DNA from 3 places in the Lottiidibacillus patelloidae genome. Region 3 is predicted to be linked to each of the others. Evidence: riboswitches for the same ligand, from Rfam matches in the RefSeq annotation. Region 3 holds a riboswitch; each other region holds the start of a gene.
The links. Region 3 has a riboswitch for S-adenosylmethionine ahead of msrA (peptide-methionine (S)-S-oxide reductase MsrA). Riboswitches for the same ligand answer to the same signal wherever they lie in the genome.
Positions count from the first base shown of each region.

Region 1: linked by a shared signal. The riboswitch ahead of CIB95_RS09405 (methionine ABC transporter ATP-binding protein) and the one ahead of msrA (peptide-methionine (S)-S-oxide reductase MsrA) in region 3 are both predicted to bind S-adenosylmethionine.
Region 2: linked by a shared signal. The riboswitch ahead of metK (methionine adenosyltransferase) and the one ahead of msrA (peptide-methionine (S)-S-oxide reductase MsrA) in region 3 are both predicted to bind S-adenosylmethionine.

Region 1 covers NZ_NPIA01000004.1:180,114-182,385, forward strand. The annotation lists gene CIB95_RS09400 (methionine ABC transporter permease) at 1-582, opposite strand, end outside; partial or broken gene CIB95_RS09405 (methionine ABC transporter ATP-binding protein) at 609-1,337, opposite strand; SAM riboswitch class I at 1,480-1,591, opposite strand; gene CIB95_RS09410 (DUF418 domain-containing protein) at 1,860-2,272, shown strand, end outside.
Region 2 covers NZ_NPIA01000008.1:78,327-80,598, reverse strand. The annotation lists gene pckA (phosphoenolpyruvate carboxykinase (ATP)) at 1-478, opposite strand, end outside; SAM riboswitch class I at 811-926, shown strand; gene metK (methionine adenosyltransferase) at 1,097-2,272, shown strand, end outside.
Region 3 covers NZ_NPIA01000007.1:21,256-23,527, reverse strand. The annotation lists gene CIB95_RS12440 (DUF2325 domain-containing protein) at 1-688, opposite strand, end outside; gene msrA (peptide-methionine (S)-S-oxide reductase MsrA) at 838-1,317, opposite strand; SAM riboswitch class I at 1,432-1,541, opposite strand; gene CIB95_RS12430 (RDD family protein) at 1,623-2,078, opposite strand; gene CIB95_RS12425 (AAA family ATPase) at 2,231-2,272, shown strand, end outside.

The DNA of each region.
Region 1 (2,272 bases), on a different contig from region 3:
CGTTACGTCATTATGACTTCGTTGAAAGCCTTCTAAATATGCTAAGTTACCAAGTCCTCCAGCACCGACAACTCCGGCCATTGCGGTATAACCTACTAGTGCAATTGCTGTAACTGTAATACCGGATACTAAAGCGGGCATTGCTTCGGGAAGTAAAACTTTAAAAATAATATCCTTAAATGATGCTCCCATTGCTAGTGAAGCTTCAATTACTCCTTTGTCAATTTCACGTAGAGCAAGTTCGACCATGCGAGCGTAAAATGGTGCGGCTCCGATAATTAAAGCAGGTAATGCAGCATTTGCCCCCAGCATTGTTCCTACTAAAATCTTTGTGAGTGGAATTAGCAATATAATTAAAATGATAAATGGTATTGATCGAAAAATATTAACGAATGAAGCAATGATTCGGTGAATCGAAGCATTCTCCAATAAATTTCCCTTCGATGTTAAGAAGAGCAATAACCCTAATATGACGCCGAAGATAAATGTTGCAAGAACAGAAACTGCTGTCATGTAAAGTGTTTCAATGGTTGCATCAATTACTTTTTCCCACTTTACATGTGGAATGATGTTGCTAATCATTTGCTAATAACCTCCAGTTCAGTTCCTTTAACAAAGCTTTTAGTAGCTTGATGACGTGGCTGATGGAAGATTTGTTGGACGTTACCTTGTTCTACGATGCTTCCATTTTCCATAACAGCTACCTTTTTACATATTTTGCGAATGACATCAAACTCATGTGTAATGAGGACAATTGTTAAGCCAAGTCGCTTATTAATATCAAGTAACAACTGCAAAATGGAGTCCGTTGTTTTCGGGTCTAATGCCGATGTTGCTTCGTCACATAATAGGATACTAGGGTTGTTTGCTAATGCTCTTGCAATGCCAACACGTTGCTTTTGACCTCCGCTTAGTTGAGCTGGATAAGCATCTTCTCTACCTTCAAGTCCGACTAGTTTAATCAGTTCGGCTACTTTTGCATCGCGTTCAGCCTTTGGTACATTGGCAACTTCGAGTGGTAAGGAAATGTTTTCAGCAGCAGTTCTTGACCAAAGTAGGTTGAAGTGCTGAAAAATCATTCCAATTTTTTGTCTTGCTTGTCGTAATTGTTTCCCTCGAAGAGTAGTAAAGTCTACATTGCCTACAGTGACAGTTCCACTTGTCGGTTTTTCTAATTGATTGATCATCCGCAACAAGGTGCTTTTCCCGGCGCCACTATAACCAATGATGCCAAATATTTCTCCTTTTTCGATCGTTAAGTTAATGTTTGAAACAGCTGTTACAGCTGGGCGTTTTTTTCTGCGAAATACTTTTTCAACAGCGTTTAATTTGATCAATTTTTTAATCCCTTCTTTCTTTTTTAGTAATTTTATAGGTTTAGTCAGGATTGTAAATATGATGGTGCGACTTAAGGCCCTAAGGAAACAATAAAAAACCCTTTCCGCAAACAAGCAGAAAGGGTTATATGTAGGGTCCTTTCTCTCATCTGCCAAAGCAAAAAGCTTTGTAGGAATTGGCACCATTTCAACAAAAATCGTTGACGGTTGCCGGGTTTCATCGGGCCCAGTCCCTCCACCTCTCATGATAAGAGTTCAATCTATTTAATTGTTATTTTAGTGAATTAATACTTTAGCTCAATAAAGTTAGTGAACTATGAAAGTAACTATAGCATGGTTGTAAAAAAAGCGTCAAGCATTTTTTTAAAAACTTTTTTCGAAGTAATTTCTAGCTCTTTTTTTCAAGCATGAGATAAATAATACAACTATTTTTACGAAGTGACAACTGTTTTTATGCAGGAATTATAATTTTTTTTGCGAATACAATTTAGATACAAATATATGACAGGATGTGTGATTTATTTGATAAAGCCAAGCATAGCAAAAGAGCGAATCGATGCGATAGATATCGTCAGGGGGTTTGCGTTATTCGGCATTTTTTTAGTGAATATGCCAGCTTTCTTTTTACCATTTTTATATATTGACCAACAAAAAGCAGCAGAAACATTCTGGGATAAGGCAGTCGTTATTTTTATCGACATTGTTGCTCAGGCAAATTTTTACACGCTTTTTTCCTTTTTATTCGGGTTCGGGACTATTTTCTTTTATGAAAGATTAAAAGAAAAAGAGCTTCGTCCATTACCGTTTTTGTTGAGAAGGTTTACTTTTTTACTAGTACTTGGACTAATTCATGCAATCTTAATTTGGCATGGAGATATTTTAATTACATACGCTATTACGGCAATTATTTTAATTTTATTTTTAAGTGCTAGAGG
Region 2 (2,272 bases), on a different contig from region 3:
TTGGCGCAGAGATTACTGTGAACTGTGAATCGTGTGTTTTTAATTCGTTCTCTGTCGGACGAATAAATAGTTGGTGTGCAAAAAGATTATGCCAAGCATATTCATTGATAACTTGTAGCGGTAAGCGGTACGATTGATCTGCACCTGCAAAACCTTTGAAGACGAAAAGTTCTTTTTGATCACCTAAGTAATTTAAAACTTTTGTGTATAAGTTATTAAACACTTCTTCAGAGATTGGTTGGTTAATTGGGCCCCAATCAATTTTATCTTTTACTGACTTCTCTTCAACAATAAATTTATCCTTAGGAGAACGACCAGTGTACTTGCCTGTTTCTACTCGTAGTGCACCAGTAGATGTTAATGTTCCTTCATTACGAAGCAAGGCTTTTTCAATTAACTGTGGAACGGAAAGATTAGAAAGAATATTAGAATTGCTTAAAAGATTGTTTAAAGCGTCTGCACTTTTAGTCGCACTCATTTTAGAACCATCCTTTTTTATAAGTATTTATTAATTAAATTTATTAGTATGTGACTTTCAATAAATAGTATAACATATTTATAAATATAGTCTATACTATTTAACCGATAATGTGACTTTTTAAGAAAAAAATGGATTTTTTAATGAAATAGCCTTTATTATAAACCATTTAATTATAGGAAGAAAGTCAATTTTTAGGGCATGCTAGTATTAGTCTCGGTTTTCATGTATAGCAATTGAAATGAATGCCGAAAATGTATATAGAAGAGTTTAAGCGAAGTTATTGACACTGTTTGACATAATGCGATATGATATGTCGCGAACGGATACTCTTCTTATCCCGAGCTGGCGGAGGGACAGGCCCAACGAAGCCCAGCAACCGACACCGCAGAATTACTGGTGAAAAGGTGCTAACCTGTTGCAAGACTATTGTCTTGATCGATAAGAGGTGAAAGGCTGAAAGAATTACCTTTTCCTCTATAATAGGGAAAGGATTTTTTTATGAGTTCACGAAAGGCTTTACATAATGGTTTAAGCTTTTTCTTATGTGTCACTCTTTTAAAATTGGGGATTGAGTTCCGTATCAAATAGAAGAAACTATTTAAAGGAGGAATTTTAATGGCTAACATTAGTCGTCGTCTATTTACATCAGAAAGTGTTACAGAAGGTCATCCAGATAAAATTTGTGACCAAATTTCAGATGGAATTTTAGATGCAATTTTAACACATGATCCAAATGCTCGCGTAGCGGCAGAAACTAGCGTAACAACAGGTTTAGTATTAGTAGCAGGTGAAATAACAACTACTACTTATGTAGATATCCCGAAAATTGTTCGTGAAACAGTAAGGGAAATTGGTTATACACGTGCGAAGTATGGCTTTGATGCTGATACTTGTGCAGTATTAACTTCTATCGATGAGCAATCTCCTGATATCGCACAAGGTGTAGACGTTGCCCTTGAAGACCGTGATGGTATGTCAGATGAAGCAATCGAGTCAATCGGAGCTGGAGATCAAGGATTAATGTTCGGTTTTGCTTGTAATGAAACACCGGAATTAATGCCACTTCCAATTTCATTAGCACATAAATTATCTCGTCGTTTATCAGAAGTACGTAAGGATGAAACAGTAAATTACTTACGTCCGGATGGTAAAACTCAAGTTACTGTAGAATATGATGAAAATGGCAAGCCCGTGCGTATTGATGCAATCGTTATCTCAACGCAGCATCATCCAGAAATTACGCTTGAGCAAATTAAGCAAGACTTACGTACACATGTCATTGATCCTGTTGTACCGCATGAATACATTGATGAAAAGACAAAGTTCTTTATTAACCCAACTGGTCGCTTTGTAATCGGTGGACCACAAGGAGATGCTGGTTTAACTGGTCGTAAAATTATCGTTGATACTTACGGAGGATATGCACGCCACGGTGGTGGAGCATTCTCTGGTAAAGATGCTACGAAAGTTGACCGTTCTGCTGCATATGCTGCACGTTACGTTGCGAAAAACATCGTAGCTGCTGGTTTAGCAGATAAGTGTGAAGTGCAACTTGCTTATGCAATTGGTGTAGCACATCCGGTATCAATCTCAATCGATACTTTCGGAACTGGAACAGTTTCTGAAGAAGTATTAGTTGAACTAGTACGCAGCAACTTCGACCTACGTCCAGCTGGAATTATTAAAATGTTAGACTTACGTCGTCCGATCTACAAGCAAACAGCTGCTTATGGACACTTCGGAAGAACTGACGTTGACCTTCCATGGGAGCGTACAGACAAAGTCGAAGAC
Region 3 (2,272 bases):
CGCGTATTTTTCTTTCCGACTTTTCAGCTATTCTAAGTTCATGCTTAATATTATCGAGTTCCTTTTTTAAACTTTTCATATCCTTTTTTTGATCTTTTAACTTCGGTTGTTTCCGTAATGTGCTTTCAACATGTTCTTCTAGTGAGAAAAAATAAAGGTCAATTAAGGTTTTCGTGTAAGTTTGGAAGGCGTTTTTCTTGATGAATTTTATCCATTTTGCACGTTCTAGAGATTTTTCTGCGAGGTAGAGGATAGTGACAAAATCATATTGAAGTAAGGATGACTTAAATGTATCCAGCGAAGGTGTGGCGTGCATAGTGATCGATAAGTCTTTAAAGATCGAGTCATAATAATCTTCAAAAAACTGTTTAAATGCAGGTTTATGAAAATTTTTTTTGAATTTATCGAATATTACTCTTCTGCCACTTTTCTTTTCATTTGTATTTAGAGGTGTCTTAGCTTGGCGGAATAGTTGGCTAACTACGTGGATTTCAGCTTCGAAGATCATTGAATTTGACTGATGAATGAGACAAACATCCTTGATCGAGTAAGGAGTGTTTTTCCATTTTTTCTCTATTTCTTTGAAAACTTTTTTCGTATATCGTTTTTTGATAGGTTTATTATTTTGAATCATTTGACTGTATTCGTTAAAAATTGTTTCTTTTTCTTTTAGGTTTTCACCTTTCATCTCCATCTCTCCTTATAAGGTATGTTTTATTGTTTTATGCGGAAAAAGCATAAATCATGCCTTTAATCCTCTAGTATAGTAAAGCTAATACGTAAAGGAACTAAAGAAGATCACATTCAAATTATGAATGTGATCTTAAAAATTAAGTACTAAATTTGGCAAGAAGACAAGCCGTTTTTTTCAAAGTAATTTTGGTGATACTCTTCTGCACGGTAAAAGGTAGATACAGGCGTAATTTCTGTAACGATAGGTTTTGAAAAACGCTTTGATTGTTCAAGTGCAAGTTTTGATGCTTGCGCAACGAATTGCTGTTCTGCTGAATGGTAGAAGATAGCCGAACGATATTGCGTTCCAACGTCGTCACCTTGGCGGTTCAATGTTGTTGGATTATGGTTATCCCAAAAGACGTTTAATAAGTCAGAGTACGTTACTAGCGTTGGATCAAAGACAACTTGAACTACTTCTGCATGGCCTGTTACTCCTTTTTTTACCATTTCATACGTAGGATTGTCATAATTTCCACCTAAGTATCCTACTTCTGTTGATTGAACGCCATTAATTTGCTTTAAGAAAAATTCAACTTCCCAAAAACACCCTGCACCAAATGTTGCAATTTCAAATTTCCCCACTTTAGAAACCTCCTCATGATTGTCTTCGTTATTCAGGCTTCGAAAGGTTTGAAGTAGGAAACAAAAGACGCCTCTTCAATGAAGAGGCGTCTTGAACGAATTCAATGTTTCCTCTTCTTATTTTCCGGCAATTATGCCGCAGGAGTTAGCACGGTGTTCTTAAATAAAAAGAATCCGCTGCCGAGGCTTCGAAGGGCCAGTCCCTCCACCTCTCTGAATAAGAAGAAATATATGAAAATTTATTTTTATAATGTAACTCTTTAATACAATAAAACACCAAAGGGTTGTCTGTCAATAATTTTTTCTTAATTTACTTTTTGTTTTTTTATAACATACGTCTTTGCAATTAAATCGTGCAGTGATTGTTTCTTTTTAGTGAATGCTGCCATGATAAATCCTATTAAGAAAATAAATGCTGATAAATATTTTCCAAGGGTCCTAAAAAGTGCAGTTCGAGTTGTTAGCCGATTGCCAGTTATATCTGTTACTTGGAGGCTACATAATCGCTTTCCGAATGTTGCTTGAGCTTTAGATTTCTCAAGAAATGTAAAATATGAGACAAATCCTAATATTCCTATAAGAGTACCTAAAAATTCACTTAATTGGATAATACTATGATGGTTAAAGCCTGACAACGAGCCAATTAAACCTACTAAAAGTCCTACGATAAAAGCTATTGGTATAAAAATAGCGTAAATGATTATCGAGTCAATAATATAAGCGATAAGCCTAATCCAAAAACCTGCATACTCATTTTGCATAATTAATCCCCCTCAAAGATAATGTCAAACATTAATGTATATGGTTGAAACTGTACATTTTTGTCATTTTGGTAATACTAAATTTTATTAATCAATGGGATGCTTGTGATAAACTGTAAAAAAAGGATGTAAGTATAGGTGGTGTCAGAAGCTTGCAACAAGAAAAACTTACAATTAATGGAGTAAATGAAAAA